One region of the Micromonospora sp. NBC_01796 genome, then DNA from elsewhere that is predicted to be linked to it. Evidence: riboswitches for the same ligand, from Rfam matches in the RefSeq annotation. Region 1 holds a riboswitch; each other region holds the start of a gene.
What was found. A riboswitch is a leader RNA that binds a small molecule or an ion and turns the genes downstream of it on or off. The one in region 1 is predicted to bind cobalamin.
Positions count from the first base shown of each region.

Region 1 (5,973 bases):
ACGAGCTGTCGTCGTGGATCTCGCTCGACCGCAAGAAGGTGGAGCTGGAGCCCGGCGACGAGGCCCGGTTCCGGGCCACCATCACCGTGCCACCGGCGGCACCGAAGGGCGAACGGTACGCGGTGATCTGGGCCTCGATCGCCTCGGAGGCCAACCCCGACGCGAACGTCAACAAGATCCACAGAGTCGGTGTCCGGACCTACCTCGACATCGGGATCGGCGGCGAGCCGCCCTCCAGTTTCGAGATCGGCGACCTGGTCCCGGCCCGGGACACCCTCGGCGTCCCCTCGGTACGCATCGCCGTCAAGAACACGGGCGAGCGGGCCCTGGACCTGACCGGCTCGGTCACCCTCTCCGACGGTCCGGCCGGCATGCAAGCCGGCCCGTTCGACGTGGTCGAGGGCACCACGCTTGCACCCGGTGAGTCCGGAACGGTGCTCGCGACTCTCCCCGCCGAGATACCCAACGGACCCTGGCAGATCGACGTCAACCTGGAAAGCGGCCAGGTCAAGGAGAGCCTTTCCGCGAGGATCACCTTCCCCGACCCGGGCAGGGTCGGCAAGCCCAGTTCGCCCCTGAGCCGCTTCGACTCGCCGTGGGTCCTGGCCGCCGCGTCACTGGTGGGCCTGATCCTGATCGCCGTACTGGTGCTCCTGATCCGCCGCCGTTCCCGGCGCCACCGGTACGACATGTCGGCCTAGGCACGACCGGGAAGACCCCTGGCCGCCGGCGCCGAGTCAGCTGGCGGCCAGGATCACCGGCTGCGGGGCGGCGTAGAACTGCGCGTCGGCCGCGTCCGGGGGCGCCGCCTGCGCCAACCGCTCCACCGCGACAAAACCGTCCGCCGCGTACGCGAAACCGGGGCGCCAGGGCACCACCTCGTCACCGGCGACGAGCGGGAAGCTCGACCGCTGCGCCCCGGTGGTCGAGTTCAGGGTGATCAACTCGTGCCCGTCGGTGAGCAGGTGCACCAAACCCGGCTGTACGGCGACGATCCGCATCGGCCCCGGCCCCGTACGCCGCCACAACTCGGTCCCTTCCCGGACCGAACGGGCCACCAGTTCGTTCCCGCTCGGGGTGAGCGCCACGTCTCCTTCGAGCACCGCCTCGGTCGGGTCGAGCAGCGGCATCGGGGTCGGTTCGCCCCGGTCCACCAGCCAACCTCGGCTGTTGCCGGCGCTGGTGGTCCGCAGCGCCGGACAGTTCGAGCCGCCGTTGCCGCAGCCCACCGGCACCACCGCCAACTCCGGCCCGGCGTCCTCCGGCCGCCACCGGTTCACCATGCGGCCGGTCTCCACGTCGTGGAACTCCGCCACCTGAGGGGACGCGCAGGCGTCGACGGTGACGAGCTGACCGGCGGTGGTGGTGAGCGCCCCGGCCCGGCAGGAGCCGTCGATGTCGATCCGCCACAACTCGTGCCCGTCGGACAGGTCCAGACCGCGCAGCCCGGACCCGCCGATCACCACCAGTACGGCGCGCCCCCCGCTGCCGGTGGCCGGGATCAGTCCGGCGGGGGTGTAGACGGTGCTCGCCCCGGTGCGGCGGCCGTCGTACCCGTGTCCTGGTGGTGGCCCGTCGGCCCGCCACCGGATCCGGCCGGTCCGGGCGTCCAGCGCGACCAGGTCGCCGTCCGACCAACGGCTGACCACGGTGGTCCCGCTGGCCACGATGCCGATCAGCTCGGCCGGCCAGCGCCGGTAGGACCAGTACGGCGTGCGCCGGGTCCGGGCGTCGACCGGTTCGTCGGCCCGGATCTGGCGGGCGGTGGCGTAGACCCGCAACCGGCCGTCCACGATCAGCGGGGCGGACGCGAGCGTGCCGACCACCCCGGTCGCCGCCCGCACCGGGGCCGGATAGTCGGCGCGGGCAGGGGTGAGCACCTCGGCGGGGGCGAGCACGCGGAAGGTGACCACGGCTGCCGCCGCGACGACCAGCACCGCCACCAGCGCGACCACAGCCGGCCGGCGCCGGCCCCACACGCGGCCCCGCGATCGCATCCAGTACCTCCGCTGGGCACCCTACCGAGACAGCCCCGACGTGCGGCTGGCAGGTCAGGCGGCAGCGGCCGGATCACCGCGATGATCATGATTGGTCGAGGTGACCACGGCGGCCAGGTCGGCAAGGTCACGTCGCAGCGCACCCTCGACGGTACGGGCCGCGAGTCCGCCGAACACCAGCGCGAGGAGCCGGGCGTACGGTGCCGTGACCGCGCCCTCCTGCACCACGCTGACCGCGGTCCAGCCACTGCGCCGCCGCCGACGTCGCCCCTGGACCGGGGTGAACGTGTACGCGGTCCGGTAGTCGACGCCTACGCCGGACGAGCTGACGGTGAGCCGGTGCGGTGGGCTGAACTCCTCCACCCGGAACTCCTCCAGCAACTCGGTGCCGTCCGGCAGGTGATGACTCTCCCGCCAGACCGTGCCGACCCGCGTCGGACCGGGGGTGAGCACCTCGATCCCGCTGATCGTGGAGAGCCAGTCGGATCGGCCGGGCAGGTCGGTGAAGACCCGCCACAACTCCTCGGCGGACGCCTGCACCAGCCGGGTCACCGCTACCGTCGCCATCACACCTCCCGAACCTCCACCGTACGGGGGGTGACCGACCATTAACGCGAACATTCGCGGAAGGCGACGAGAACGTGACCCGAGTGACGATCGAACCCGCCGCACTCGGATCCGGGAGCCGGTCCCGCTAGGGTTCGGACCGGCACGAACTGTTGCGAGGTGCCCCGCGCGAGCGGGGAGAATCGGGAAGCCGGTGTGATTCCGGCACGGGCCCGCCGCGGTGACCGGGGAGCTGCCACCCACGCGTACGAGACGCAGCCACTGGCCCGAACAGGGCTGGGAAGGCGGGTGACCAGCGCAGATCCGGAAGTCCGAAGACCGGCCTCGCTGTCACCAGCCCCTCTGTGGGGGCGCGAGCGCAGCGGGAGCCTGCCTTGGACACCGATCTCTACGACGTCATCCACCGTCGCCGGGACGTACGCGCCCAGTTCACCGGTGCCCCGATCCCGGACGAGGTGCTGCACCGCGTCCTGACGGCGGCGCACGCCGCGCCGAGTGTGGGGCTGTCCCAGCCCTGGGACTTCGTCCTGGTCCGGGATCCGGACCTGCGGCAGGAGTTCCACCGGCACGTGGAGCGGGAGCGGGACACCTTCGCGTCCACTCTGGACGGCGAAGCCGCCGAACGCTTCGCCCGGATCAAAATCGACGGCGTACGCGAGTCGACCCTGTCGATCGTCGTCACGTACGACCCGGAGCGGGGTGGACCAGCCGTGCTCGGTCGGCACGCGATCGCCGACGCCGGCCTCTACTCGGTCTGCCTGGCGATCCAGAACCTGTGGCTGGCCGCCAGCGCCGAGCGGCTCGGGGTCGGCTGGGTGTCGTTCTACCGGGAGCCGTTCCTGCGGGAACTGCTCGGCATCCCCGCCACCATCCGCCCGGTCGCCTGGCTCTGCCTCGGCCCGGTGACCCACTTCGAGCAGACCCCCGACCTGGAACGACACGGCTGGCGTCAACGCCGTCCCCTGTCGGCGGCGATCCACCAGGACCGCTGGCGTCCCTCCGTCTGATTCTGGATCGGGCTCGCCTACTCAGACTCGCCAGCGAGTGGCCGGACACATCCCCTACCAGCGCCTCACCAACCACTGACCCGTCAAGCGGAAGTGCCGGCTTGCGAAGCATGATCACTGCGCTCTGAGCTGTTCTCATGACCACCCGCAGAACAGCTCAGCGCGCGTGGATCATCGTCACCCACCCTCAGCGCCGGAAGGCACCGGACTTCGCACCGGCAACGAACGCCGCCCAACCCGCTGGCCCTACCACCAGCACCGGTCCAGCCGCATCCTTTGAGTCACGCACACGCACTACGCCCACGAGGTTGTCCGCCACCTCAACACAATCGCCCTGGCTGTTCGAGCGGCTGCTCTTGCGCCAACGGGCATCCAAAAGATTGATCACGACTCACTCCCTGCCGAGACATCGAAGCACATGTCAGTTGGCGCGGCATACGGCAGTCAAACGATGATCATTGCGCTCTGAGCTGTTCTCACGACCACCCGCAGAACAGCTCAGCGCGCGTGGATCATGAACTTCCACCCTCAGCGCTTGAACGCACCGGACTTCGTACCGGCAACGAACGCCACCCAACCAGCCGGCTCCACCACCAGCACCGGCCCAGCCACGTCCTTCGAGTCACGAACCCCGACAACCCCCACCAGGTTGTCCGCCACCTCAACACACTGACCTTGGTCGTTTGAACGACTGCTCTTGCGCCAACGGGCACCTGAAAGATTGCTCACGACTCATACTCCCTCGCCGTGCGCACGAACACGTCGCGCGATGCGGCCTCGTCCAGCGCCGACGCAGTGAGGTCCTCGAAGGCGAGGGTGTACCGCGCGGCCTCGGCTGGCTTGTCCAGGTAGAGGGCGCCGGTCAGGCCCTCCACGTAGATTGTCGTGGGTTCGTGGCGCTTCGGAAAGTCCATGATGGTGAATCCGCCAACCATCGTGGCACCGTGTATACCAGCGCTGAACGGCAGCAAACGGATGGATACGTTGGGCAGCTCACTTGCCTCGGCCAGCCGGCGCAACTGACCCGCCATCACCGCCCCGCTCCCGACCGGCCGACGAATGACGGCTTCGTCGAGCATCACGTCGAAGACCGGTGCTTGCGGGTCGAGTCGGGTCAGCAGACGAGCCCTGCTCATCCGCACAGCAACACGCCGCTCGATCTCCTCGGAAGACAGCTTCAGCACGCTTCTCGTGAACACCGCCGTGGCGTACTCCCTGGTTTGCAGGACGCCGGACACGAGATCGGTGTGGTACTCGCGAAGCTTGCTCGCGGCCTCTTCGAGACCGATGAACAGCTCGAACCAGGGCGGGATCTCGGAATAGTCGTGCCACCAGCCCTTGGACTTGGTGTGCGGGGCGATGGCGGTGAGGGCGGTGGTGGTCTGCTCGTCGGCGCCGTACAGCTCGCACATGGCCTTCACGTCGAGCGCGCGTACGGCCAGTTCGCCGCCTTCGAGGCGCCACAGCTTGGTGACCGACCACTCCAGCGCGCGGGCGGCATCCACCTGCGGGATGCGTGCCTCGTGTTCGCGTAGTCGACGCAGTTCCCGGCCGAGCTGTCGACGTGGGACGGTCGACCCGACAACGGACTCCGGCATGGTGCTCCCCCCGGCCTGTGCACCGTCCACTCGTCCGGTCGTGCTGTCGGCAAAGACGATGCGCACTCGCCCGATGTCGGGCCTCGGCTATTCGTACCTATCTCTACCACATCCCGTGGTGACCATTGCGTCACCGAAACGGATCGAGGAAGACTCAGGTTGTCCCGATAATCAACCGAAACACGCCCGAACCGGGCGCGATTCGCCATGCCCGATGACAGGGCGGGCGGGTCTGGAGGCGAGATGCGCACAGCCCTGGCCGGCCAGTCCGATCCCGAGGATCCGGACCCGCAACAGCAGCCGTCCCCGCCCGACAACCAGTCCGACCGTCACGACGAGAACGAGTCCGGCGCCCGACCCGTCGAGCCGTCGTCGCGGGATCAACCGGGGACCCGGCTGGCCGAGGCGGCGCATATGATCATCTTCTCGCGGCATCTCTGGCCCGTGCTCATAGGCCGATCGCACCGCATCATCGACGCGCACCGCGACAACCGGATGTGTGACCGGTGTGCCGCACCCGGCGACTGCCACCTCCTCCGTGGGGCGCGGGTCGAGATCGGCACCTTCGACCCACCCCCGGGTACGCCGATCAGGCTCCTGCCCGGCGAATGGTCACACTGCGCCGGTCGCGATCCCGGCGAAACCGTGGACCTGCATGTCCTCAGGGTGCACATCGATCGGGCGCATTCCAACGACCAGGAGGTCTGGGTCACCGGGCATCTGCCGGAGTGTTCCTGGCAGTCCGCCGAGCGGCACCCACCGTGTGTCGAACTCCTCGCCCGGGTGGAGGCCCTGATCCGCGAG
Region 1 covers NZ_CP109078.1:3,356,954-3,362,926, reverse strand. Annotated here, with positions in the region: gene OIE47_RS15575 (hypothetical protein) at 1-701, shown strand, start outside; gene OIE47_RS15570 (outer membrane protein assembly factor BamB family protein) at 738-1,997, opposite strand; gene OIE47_RS15565 (SRPBCC family protein) at 2,052-2,564, opposite strand; cobalamin riboswitch at 2,709-2,905, shown strand; gene bluB (5,6-dimethylbenzimidazole synthase) at 2,939-3,571, shown strand; gene OIE47_RS15555 (DUF397 domain-containing protein) at 3,759-3,956, opposite strand; gene OIE47_RS15550 (DUF397 domain-containing protein) at 4,100-4,300, opposite strand; gene OIE47_RS15545 (helix-turn-helix domain-containing protein) at 4,297-5,235, opposite strand; gene OIE47_RS15540 (hypothetical protein) at 5,413-5,973, shown strand, end outside.

Region 2 (5,973 bases), 4.1 Mb from region 1:
CGCCCGAGCACCACCGGGGTCTCCGGTGACCGGTGCGCCAGCAGCAGGTCCTTCGCCGCAGCCACCTGCCAGGTACGACTCTTCGACCCCGGGTTGTAGATCGCGATCACCAGGTCCGCTTCGGCGGCGGCGCTCAACCGCTTCGCGATGATCTCCCACGGCTTGAGCCGGTCCGACAGCGACAGCACGCAGTAGTCGTGCCCGAGCGGGGCACCAACCCGGCTCGCCACCGCCTGGGCGGCGGTCAGACCCGGCAACACCCGTACCGGAATGTCGGTCCACTTCGGTTCGGAGGCCACCTCCAGGACGGCGGCGGCCATCGCGAACACGCCCGGGTCACCGGAGGAGACCACGGCCACCCGCCGGCCGCGCCGGGCCAGGTCCAGGGCGAACTCGGCCCGTTCCGCCTCCACCCGGTTGTCCGAGGCGTGCCGGCGCTGGCGCGGGTTGGCCGGCACCCGGTCCAGGTACGGCCCGTAACCGACCAGGTCGTCGGCGACGGCGAGCGCGTCCTGCGCCTGCGGGGTCAACCACTCCCGCCCGGCCGGACCGAGCCCGACCACGACGACCTCACCCATCCCGGCCGCCACCAGCTCGGAAGCACCTACCGACTCGGCGACACCCACCGTTCCGGCAACACCGACCGGCCCGGCGGCAGCAGGGGAGGCCACCGCACCCGCCAACTCGGCACGGGTACGTTCGTGCACCCGACTCGGCAGCAACGCCAGCGAGAAGTACGGCACCGTCTCCGGATCCACCTCGGCGAGCCTGGCCGACTGCTGACGATCCGTGGTGGCGCGTTCGACGTACCAGGCCTCGTCCAGCCGGCCCGCCTGCGCGAGTGCCGCGCGGACGTTGCCGAAGGTCCGACCCAGCTTCATGATCGCCGCCGAGTCGGTGGCCGTCAACCGCTCCGCCAGAACCTCGGTCGGCAGCGTGCCCGGCAGCACGGTCAGGATCTCGTCCCGCTCCACGAGCGGACGCCCGAGTACGGCCGCAGCCGCGCTGACCGAGGTCACGCCCGGCACCACCTCGGTCGGGTACCGACCGGCGAGCCGCTTGTGCATGTGCATGTACGAGCCGTAGAAGAACGGATCGCCCTCGCAGAGCACCACCACGTTCCGCCCGGCGTCCAGGTGCGTGGCGAGCCGGGCCGCGCTCGCCGCGTAGAACTCCTCGATCTCGGCCCGGTAGCCGTCCGGGTGCTCCGGCTTCTCCGTGGTGACCGGGTAGGTCAGCGCCTCCTCGATCTGCCCGTCCCGCAGGTACGGCTCGGCGATCGTCCGCGCCACGCTCCGCCCGTGCCGGGCGCTGTGGTACGCGATCACGTCCGCCCGCTCGACCAGCCGGGCGGCCTTCACCGTCACCAGTTCCGGGTCACCCGGTCCGAGCCCCACTCCGTACAGCCGTCCGGTGACGCGGCCCGGTTCCGTTTCGTCCACGGGCATGCCGCCGTCCACGCTGGTCACTCTTTCTCGCTGGCGATGGCGTTGATCGCCGCCGCGGTCATCGCGCTGCCACCGCGTCGCCCGTGCACGACCAGGTACTCCAGCCCACCGGCATGGTCGGCGAGCGCCCGCTTGGACTCGGCCGCGCCGATGAAACCGACCGGGATGCCGAGCACCGCCGCCGGCCGTCCCGCTCCCGCGTCGACCATCTCGAGCAGGCGGAACAGCGCGGTCGGGGCGTTGCCGACGGCCACCACCGCGCCGTCGAGCCGGTCGCCCCACAACTCCAGTGCGGCGGCGCTGCGGGTGGTGCCGAGTTCGGTCGCCAGGGCCGGCACCCGAGGGTCACGGAGAGTGCAGATCACCTCGTTGTCGGCGGGCAGCCGGGTCCGGGTCACCCCGGAGGCGACCATCTCGGCGTCACAGAGGATCGGCGCCCCGGCGCGCAGCGCCGCCCGCGCCGCCGACACCACGCCGGGGGAGTGGTCGACGTCCGCCGGCAGGTCGACCATGCCGCAAGCGTGGATCATGCGTACGGTCACCGCGGCGACGTCGTCGGGCAGGCCCGACAGGTCCGCCTCGGCGCGGATCGTGGCGAACGACCGGCGGTAGATCTCCGCACCGTCGCGGATGTAGTCGATCACTTACCCCTCCGTGCCGCCGCGATCGCGGCAGCGGTCTCCTCCAGCGTCGCCGACCGCGGGCGCGGTCGGCCGTCCAGGCTGACCTGGTAACCCTCGATGCTGGCCAGCACCTCGACATGCCGGTCCGCCGGCCGTCCGCAGCGCCGCTCGCAACCGACCCAGTGCACCGGCAGGTCACCCGCGCCCGGCGACGCCGAGGCGTGCACCAGGGTGGCGTCGGTCCGTACGTTCGCGAGTGCCTTCGCACAGCCGGGCTGCCCGGCACAGCCGGTCACCCCGACCCAACCGGCGGCGGCATCCGCCACCAGACCCTCGGCGGCAAGTGTCGCCAGCCGGCGCTCAGCCTCGCCGGTGCTCAGATCGGGTACCACGACGGTCCGCCACGGAGTGATGTTGATCTCGTCGCTGCCCGTACCGGCGGCTGCCGTGAGTGCGGCGAGCTGGGCTCCGGTGAGCCGGCCGAGCGGCACCACCAGCGCCAGCGCCACCCGCCCGTCGACCTGGGCCACCGGCCCGACCGGTGCCCGCGTCGGCGCCTCGGGGATGGTCAGGTCGCCGGGCGGCACCAGGAGCGCCGGGTCGAGAGCCGCACGCAGGCGGGCGGTGACCCTCGGTACGCCGTCGTCGAGTTCGGCCAGCCGCCAGGCGGTGCTGTGCTGCGCGGTGGACTCGGCGAGGAACAACCGGGCGGCTAGCAGGGCGGTCGAGGCGGCCTCCGGTGGGCTCACCCGTACTCCCGTGTCGGTGCCGGCCAGGAGCACCGCCACCGCACCCCCGGGTACGGCGAGCAACCCCACGTCCGCCCCGAACCCGGTCACGTCGCCCCGACCGTCGTCGATGGTGAACAGGAAACGACCGGGCAGCCCGCCCAGTGCCGGATCGGCGCAGAGCCCCTCGTCCAGCGCGTCGACCAGCGCCCGGACGTCGACCAGACCCCCACCCACCCGACCACTGAGTACGGAAGCGATGACGTTGCGTACGCGTTCGTGGCTCTCCGACGGCAGCAGCCCGGCGGCGTACAACCGGGCGGCCAGCTCCCGCTCCGCACCCGCCCGCAGGCCACGGAGCTGGACGTTGCCGCGTGAGGTCAGCTCCAGGGCGCCGTCGGCGAGTTCGGTCGTGGCGGCGGCCAGCGCGTCGAGCTGGTCGGCGTGCAGCCGCCCACCGGGCACCCGTACCCGGGCCAGGTTGCCGTCGGCGGCGGCATGTACGCGTCTCGTCCCCGGACAGGCGTCCGGTGCCGACCGCCCTCGTGGTGACCACACCCGGCGGATACTACGGCCTGCGCAGCTTCACCCCTGTCGGGTACCGCTTGACGAACGGGGGTCCGACTCGTGAGAGTGAGAACCGCTGAACGCGGCGACAGGTGGAGGAAGCCGGTGTGATCCCGGCGCGGTCCCGCCACTGTTACCGGGGAGCGGACCCCGACACGGTCACGGCCCACACGGGCGGGAAGACCGGGGCGAGCGACGATCCGGGAGCCAGGAGACTCCGGGTCACCGCGCGGCATCGAGCGGACCCGTCCGGGCCCGCCCCGAGCCGCAACCGACGAACCCGGGGCGCGGACCCCGAGGGAGGAACCACCATGTCACGCCACGCCCTGCGCGGTGCCCGATGATCCTGCTCCTCTCCACCTCGGACACCGACCTGCTCAGCGGACGGGCCAGTGGCGCCGACTTCCGGCTGGCCAACCCGGCCCGTACCTCGGTCGAGGACCTGCCCGCCCTGCTCGACGGCGTCGACCTCGTGGTCGTACGCATCCTCGGTGGCTACCGCGCCTGGGAGGAGGGGCTGGACGCGCTGCTGGCCGGGGCGCTGCCGGTCGTACTCCTCGGTGGTGAGCAGGCACCGGACGCGGAGCTGATGCGCCGCTCGACCGTGCCCGCCGGGGTGGCCGCGGAGGCCCACGCCTACCTCGCGCACGGCGGCCCGGCGAACCTCACCGAGCTGCACCGGTTCCTCTCCGACACGATCCTGCTCACCGGGTACGGCTTCGCCCCGCCGGTGCCGACCCCCGAGTGGGGGCGGCTGGAGCGCGCGGCCCGCAACAGCGACGGGCCGGTGATCGGGGTCCTCTACTACCGGGCCCACCACGTCGCCGGCAACACCGCGTTCGTCGAGACGCTCTGCACCGCGATCGAGGACGCCGGTGGTCGGCCGCTGCCGGTCTACTGCGCGTCGCTACGCAGCCCCGCACCCGCCCTGCTGGAGACCCTCGGCGAGGCGGACGCCCTGGTCGTGACCGTGCTCGCCGCCGGTGGCACCCGCCCGGCCGACGCCGGTGCCGGTGGCGACGACGAGGCGTGGGACGTCGGCGCACTCGCCGCCCTCGACGTGCCGATCCTCCAGGGGCTCTGCCTGACCAGCAGCCGCGCCGTCTGGGCGGACAACGACGACGGCCTCTCCCCGCTGGACACCGCCACCCAGGTCGCCATCCCCGAGTTCGACGGCCGGATCATCACCGTCCCGTTCTCGTTCAAGGAGATCGACGCCGACGGGCTGACCGTCTACGTCGCCGACCCGGAACGGTCCGCGCGGGTCGCCGGCATCGCGGTCCGGCACGGGTCGCTGCGACACATCCCCCCGGCCGACCGCCGGATCGTCCTGATGCTGTCGGCGTACCCGACCAAGCACGCCCGGATCGGCAACGCCGTCGGCCTCGACACCCCGGCCAGCGTCGTCCGGCTGCTCAGCGCCATGCGCGACCAGGGGTACGACATCGGCCCCGCCGACGGACCCGACGCGTTCCCCGGAGTGACCGCCGGTGACGGTGACGCCCTGGTGCACGCGCTGATCGCCGCCGGTGGTCAGGATCTCAACTGGCTCACCGAGGAACAGCTCGAAGCCAACCCGATCCGGATCCCGGCCAGCCGCTACCGGGCCTGGTACGACACCCTCCCCGCCGAGCTGCGCGAGGGCATGGAACGGCACTGGGGACCGGCGCCCGGTGAACTGTTCGTCGACACCTCCCGCGACCCCGACGGCGAGATCGTGCTCGCCGCGCTGCGGTCCGGCAACACCGTGGTGATGGTCCAACCGCCGCGCGGTTTCGGGGAGAACCCGGTCGCGATCTACCACGACCCGGACCTGCCGCCGAGCCACCACTACCTGGCCGCGTACCGGTGGCTGGCCGACGAGTTCGGCGCGCACGCGATGGTGCACGTCGGCAAGCACGGCAACCTGGAGTGGCTGCCCGGCAAGACGCTCGGCATGTCCGCCGCCTGCGGGTCCGACGCCGCCCTCGGCGACCTGCCGCTGATCTACCCGTTCCTGGTCAACGACCCCGGTGAGGGGACCCAGGCCAAGCGGCGGGCGCACGCCACCCTGGTCGACCACCTGATCCCGCCGATGGCCCGCGCCGACAGCTACGGCGACATCGCCCGGCTGGAGCAGCTCCTCGACGAGCACGCCAACATCGCCGCCCTGGACCCGGCGAAGCTACCGGCGATCCGGGCCCAGATCTGGACCCTGATCCAGGCCGCCAAGCTCGACCACGACCTCGGCCTCGCCGACCGGCCGCACGACGCCGAGTTCGACGAGTTCATCCTGCACGTCGACGGCTGGCTCTGCGAGGTCAAGGACGTCCAGATCCGCGACGGGCTGCACGTCCTCGGGGTGGCGCCGAGCGGGCAGAACCGGGTCGACCTGGTGCTCGCCATGCTCCGCGCCCGGCAGATGTGGGCCGGTCAGGTCGCCGCCCTGCCCGGCCTGCGCGAGGCGCTCGGCCTGACCGAGGACGGCACCGCCGCCCGGGTCGAGGTGGACCGGATCGAGGAGACCGCCCGCGCGTTGGTGCTGGCGATGGAGGAGCGGGACTGGACCCCCGGCGTCGGCGCCGAGGTGTGCGAGCGGGTGCTCGGCGACTCCGTTGCCGACCACGA
Region 2 covers NZ_CP109078.1:7,863,901-7,869,873, reverse strand. Annotated here, with positions in the region: gene OIE47_RS34950 (precorrin-2 C(20)-methyltransferase) at 1-1,448, opposite strand, end outside; gene OIE47_RS34945 (precorrin-8X methylmutase) at 1,466-2,089, opposite strand; gene cobG (precorrin-3B synthase) at 2,089-3,357, opposite strand; cobalamin riboswitch at 3,463-3,583, shown strand; gene cobN (cobaltochelatase subunit CobN) at 3,707-5,973, shown strand, end outside.
Region 2: another riboswitch for cobalamin. It lies ahead of cobN (cobaltochelatase subunit CobN); the one in region 1 lies ahead of bluB (5,6-dimethylbenzimidazole synthase).

Region 3 (5,973 bases), 3.6 Mb from region 1:
CGGCCCGGGTCGGCCGAGCCGGTGATGGCACTGCCGAGCTTCTCCCTCGTCCGGTAGAAGTAGATCCACCAGAGCAGGACCGTGGTGGCGAACGCGGTCACGAAGGCGAAGACGCGCTGGGACCCGTAGTCGCTGCTCCGGAAGGTCCGGGCGGTGATCACGATGGTCTCGCCGAGCGCGATGATCATGAACTGCCGGTACCGCTCGGCGAGGTGCTCCCCGGCCATGTTCCACTCCCAGGCCGGTGACCGGCCCAGCTTCGGCGTGGGCCAGCGCAACACCGGCACGAGGTAGTCCACGGCGAGCGCCACCGTCCAGAACAGCACCCGCAGCCCGCCGGTGACGAAGGCGCCGACGAACCAGAGCACGCCGGAGACGCCGAACCAGAAGATGCCGCGCAGCGGCCGGTTGCGCAGCCGGTGGTGGCGCAGGATGAACGCGAGCACCACGCTGCGGCCGAGGTGGATTCCGACGTACGCGGAGGCGAAGAGCGGTCCCCGACCGTCGAACGCGTCGGGTATCGCGGTCGACATCACCAGGCTGCCGAACATGATCGCGATGACCAGCAACTGGACGGCGGGCCGCTGCGAGTCCAGCGTGTCCGTGGCCAGGTTGGTGTACGACCACACCCACCAGGTCGCGAGCAGGAGGATCAGCGCCTCGTACGCACCGAGCGGGTGCAGGTCCTCGATCAGCGCCTCGGCGAGCCGGGCGAGGGTGAACACGAAAACCAGGTCGTAGAAGAGCTCCACGTACGTGGCCCGCTGCGGTTGGCTCGGGTCGCGGATCAGCGTGGAGCCTCTACCCGTTGTCATGCGCCGCCCGTTCCCACGCTCCCGCCCGCCTCCGGGCTGCCGGTTCGGGCGACAACCGGCCCCGTACCGATCCGTCGTCGCAGCCAGTCGTACCACAGGGCGACGGCACCGATCCCGGAATCCGGTGACGAACGGTCCTGCGAGCCCGCCGGGAGCCGTCAGCGGGCGGGAGCGACCAAACGGCGTACGGCGTCCACGATCGTCGTACGCCGGGTCTGCTCGGGTACGAGTTCCAGGAAGTCGGCGCCCTGCATCTGCCACATGTTGGCGAGGTTCTGCACCAGGGCCAGGATCTGCCCGGCGGTGAACCGGTCGGTGACGACGCCCCGACGCTGGGCCTCCGCCACCGCGTCGACCTTCTGCTTCATCGCGGTGGAGGTGGACGCGCGCCGGCCGGCCGAGTCGCCGCGCTCCAGCTCGTACCAGGCCACGAACCGCATCACCTCGGGGTGGGCCAGCCCGCCGTCGTAGAGGCGTGCGGCGTACTCGCCCAGGTCGTCGGCGTCCATCGGGACCCCCGCGACCACCTGCTCGACGATCGCGTCGAAAACCGCCTCGAACAGGCCCTCCTTGTTCTCGTAGAACGAGTAGACGAGGCCGGCGCTGATCCCCGCCCGCTTGGCGAGCCGGTCGACCCGCGCCCCGGCCAGGCCGTACGCGGCGAACTCCGACAGGGCCGCCTCCAGCAGGCGCTGACGTTTGGTCTCCGGGTCACGGGTACTCATGCTCCCAGCTTGCCTACTGAACATTCATTTGACAAGCCGCCTCGACCGTGGATATCGTCGCCTTACTGAATGAATGTTCACTACGAAGGAGTGGTGTGATGCCGAACCACGCTCACTGGACACCCGAGGCGATCCCCGACCAGACCGGGCGTACCGCCCTCATCACGGGCGCGAACAGCGGAATCGGGCTGGAAACGGCACGGGTCCTCGCCCGGCACGGAACCCGGGTGATCCTGGCCGGGCGGAGCCGGGCACGGCTCGACGAGGCGGTCCGTACGCTGCGCGCCGAGGTGCCGCAGGCGGACCTGGAAACCCTGGTCCTGGACCTGGGTGACCTGGCCTCGGTCAGGGAGGCGGCCGAGCGGATCGCCGCGACCGAGACCCTCGACCTGCTGGTCAACAACGCCGGGGTGATGAACATCCCGGAACGCCGGACCACCACGGACGGGTTCGAGCTGACCTTCGGCACCAACCACCTCGGCCACTTCGCGCTCACCGCCCAGGTGCTGCCCGCCCTACGGCGCTCCCCCGCGGCCCGGATCGTGACGGTCAGCGCGATCGCCGCGACCTGGCGCAGCGGGGCACTGACCGACCTGATGAGCGAGGAACGCTACCGCCCGATGGCCGCGTACGCGAAGTCCAAACGCGCCAACGTCGTCTTCACCCGGGAACTCGCCCGCCGCCTCACCGGGACGACCATCACCCCCGTCGTGATCCACCCCGGCGCCGCCATGACCAACCTCCAACAGCACACCCGAGGTGCGCTCCTCCGGGCACTCAGCGGGGTGATGGAGAGGTTCCTGATGGGCTCGCCGGAGGGCGCCGCGTGGCCCAGCCTCTACGCCGCGACCAGCCCCGACGTCCACGCCGGCGCGTTCATCGGCCCCGCCTCCCGCAACCAGACCGCCGGCACGCCGAAACCGGTGGCCCTGCCGCGCGGCGCCGACGACCCCGCCGAGGGCAGGCGACTGTGGGCCGACAGCGAACGCCTCACCGGCGTCTCCTTCCCGCTCTGACCGGTAGCGCTCAGTGACGTACGCCGGGGTCCCTGCCCGGGCCGCGGCGTGCCGGCAGGGACCATTACGGACGGTGCGGCGGGTGTACGCCGACCCCGGACGACCAACCTCGATGGAGGGTGCCGGGTCCGCACTTACCAACACACCGACACGACATCTGGTGTTCGGTATCCAGCCCTCCCCCATATATAGTCTGGGCCGCGACTGGTTCAGCCGGGCATCCAACCCGGCTGAGGCAAGAGGGAACCCGGTGGAAGTCCGGGACTGCCCCGCAGCGGTGAGTGGGAACGACAGCCGTCACACAGCACTGGGAGACAACCGGCCTCTGCCGGGTGGCCTGGGAAGCGACGGTCAGTAGGGGGTCACGGGATTTCCCGGGGCCGCGCCCATGAGTCCGAAGACCTGCCAGCCGCGCCGCGCCGGCCATCCGTGCGCGGCGGTCCGAGGCCGCGCGGGACGGCCGACGGCACAGACGCGCGCCCTCGCGTGCGTCCCTGCCTGCCTGCGCGCACTCCGGACCTCGTCGGCGACGAGTACGAGGAGCGACAGGTGACGGTCACAGAGTTGATGCCGGACGGCACGACGGCGGACGGCGATCCGCCCGCGCCGGGACAGCGGCGTACGCAGATGCAGGTGCGCAAGCGCAACGGCGCGCTCGAGCCGGTCGACGTGAACAAGATCGTCCGGGCGGTGGAGCGCTGGGCGGACGACCTCGACGACATCGACCCGCTGCGGGTGGCGACCCGGACGATCAGCGGACTCTACGACGGGGCGACCACGGCCGAACTGGACCGGTTGTCGATCCAGACCGCCGCCGAGATGATCGGCGAGGAACCCCAGTACTCCCGGCTCGCGGCCCGACTCCTGGCCGGATACGTCGACAAGGAGGTACGCGGCCAGGGCATCGCGTCGTTCAGCCAGGCGATCCGCCTCGGCCACGAACTCGGGCTGATCGGCGACGACACGGCGCAGTTCGTCGCGGTCAACGCCCGCAAGCTCGACGACGCCATCGACCCCACCGCCGACCTGCGGTTCGAGTACTTCGGACTGCGTACGGTCCACGACCGCTATCTGCTGCGGCACCCGACCGGCCGGCTGGTGCTGGAGACACCGCAGTACTGGCTGCTGCGGGTCGCCTGCGGCCTGTCCCGTACGCCGGGTGAGGCGATCGGGTTCTACCGGCTGATGTCGTCTCTCGCCTACCTGCCGAGTTCCCCGACGCTGTTCAACTCCGGCACCGCGCACACCCAGATGTCGTCCTGCTTCCTGGTCGACTCGCCCCGCGACGAACTCGACTCGATCTACGACCGGTACGCCCAGGTGGCGAAGCTGTCGAAGTTCGCCGGCGGGATCGGGATCGCCTGGTCGCGGGTGCGTTCCCGGGGTGCGCTGATCCGTGGCACGAACGGGCTGTCGAACGGGATCGTGCCGTGGCTGCGGACGCTGGACGCGAGCGTGGCGGCGGTCAACCAGGGAGGCAGGCGCAAGGGCGCGGCCTGTGTCTACCTGGAACCGTGGCACCCGGACATCGAGGAGTTCCTCGAGCTGCGGGACAACACCGGTGAGGACGCCCGGCGTACGCACAACCTCAACCTGGCCAACTGGATCCCGGACGAGTTCATGCGCCGGGTCGAGGCCGACGAGACGTGGTCGCTGTTCGACCCGGCCGAGGTGCCCGAGCTGCCCGACCTGTGGGGGGACGAGTTCGACGCCGCCTACCGGTCCGCCGAGGCCGCCGGCCGGTTCGTCCGCCAGGTCAAGGCCCGTGACCTGTACGGGCGGATGATGCGGACCCTGGCCCAGACCGGCAACGGGTGGATGACGTTCAAGGACCCGTCGAACCGGCTGTGCAACCAGACCGCCGAGCCCGGCAACGTGGTGCACCTGTCGAACCTCTGCACCGAGATCGTCGAGGTCTCCAGCGACGGCGAGACGGCGGTCTGCAACCTCGGCTCGATCAACCTGGCCGCGCACGTCGCGGGCGACGACATCGACTGGGAGCGACTGCGCGAAACGGTGCGTACGGCCGTGCTCTTCCTCGACCGGGTGATCGACATCAACTACTACCCGAGCGTCGAGGCGGCGGCGAGCAACCCCCGCTGGCGCCCGGTCGGGCTCGGCCTGATGGGCCTGCAGGACGCCTTCTTCGCGCTCCGGATGCCGTTCGACTCGGCGCCGGCGCTGGAGCTGTCCACCAGGATCTCCGAAGAGATCTACCTGACCGCCCTGGAAACCTCCGCCGACCTGGCCGAACGGTTCGGCCCGCATCCTGCGTACGCGCAGACCCGGGCGGCCCGTGGTCAGCTCCAGCCCGACCTGTGGGGCGTGACCCCGACGCAGGCGCAGCGCTGGGACGCGGTACGGCAGCGGATCGCGGCACACGGTCTGCGCAACTCGCTGCTGGTCGCGATCGCCCCGACGGCGACCATCGCCTCCATCGCCGGCTGTTACGAGTGCATCGAGCCGCAGGTGTCCAACCTGTTCAAGCGGGAGACCCTGTCCGGGGAGTTCCTCCAGATCAACACCGCCCTGGTCCGGGAGCTCAAGGCGCTCGGCCGGTGGACCGAGCAGGTCCGTACCGAGATCCGGCGGGCGGAAGGTTCGGTCCAGGGCATCGAGTCGCTACCGGCGGACGTACGGGAGCTGTTCCGGACCGCGTGGGAGCTGCCCCAGCGGGCGTTGATCGACCTCGCCGCCGCCCGTTCCCCGTACATCGACCAGAGCCAGTCGCTGAACCTGTTCATGAGCGCACCGAACATCGGCAAGCTCTCCTCGATGTACCTGTACGCCTGGAAGTCGGGGCTGAAGACCACCTACTACCTGCGGTCCCGACCCGCGACCCGGATCCAGCAGGCCACCGTCGCCATCAACCGCCCGGTCGCCGTCGACACCGACGCGGTCGCCTGCTCGCTGGAGAACCCCGAGTCCTGCGACGCCTGCCAGTAGCCCCCACCCGCACCCACACGTGAGGCAACACGATGACGAGCACCGACAGGACCTCCATGTTGCTCGACCCGGGGATGGACCTGACCCTGCGGCCGATGCGCTACCCGCACTTCTTCGACCGGTACCGCGACGCGATCAAGAACACCTGGACCGTCGAGGAGGTCGACCTGCACTCCGACCTGGCCGACCTCGGCCGGCTGACCCCGGCCGAACGGCACCTGGTCAGCCGGCTGGTCGCGTTCTTCGCCACCGGTGACACCATCGTCGCCAACAACCTGGTCCTCAACCTCTACCAGCACGTCAACTCCCCGGAGGGCCGGCTCTACCTGTCCCGGCAGCTTTTCGAGGAGGCGGTGCACGTCCAGTTCTACCTGAACCTGCTCGACACGTACGTGCCGGACGAACAGGAGCGGTTCGCCGCCTTCGACGCGATCGAGAACATCCCGTCGATCCGGCGCAAGGCCGAGTTCT
Region 3 covers NZ_CP109078.1:6,989,555-6,995,527, reverse strand. Annotated here, with positions in the region: gene OIE47_RS31225 (low temperature requirement protein A) at 1-815, opposite strand, end outside; gene OIE47_RS31220 (TetR family transcriptional regulator) at 974-1,540, opposite strand; gene OIE47_RS31215 (oxidoreductase) at 1,639-2,556, shown strand; cobalamin riboswitch at 2,745-2,980, shown strand; gene OIE47_RS31210 (ribonucleoside-diphosphate reductase subunit alpha) at 3,124-5,502, shown strand; gene OIE47_RS31205 (ribonucleotide-diphosphate reductase subunit beta) at 5,535-5,973, shown strand, end outside.
Region 3: another riboswitch for cobalamin. It lies ahead of OIE47_RS31210 (ribonucleoside-diphosphate reductase subunit alpha); the one in region 1 lies ahead of bluB (5,6-dimethylbenzimidazole synthase).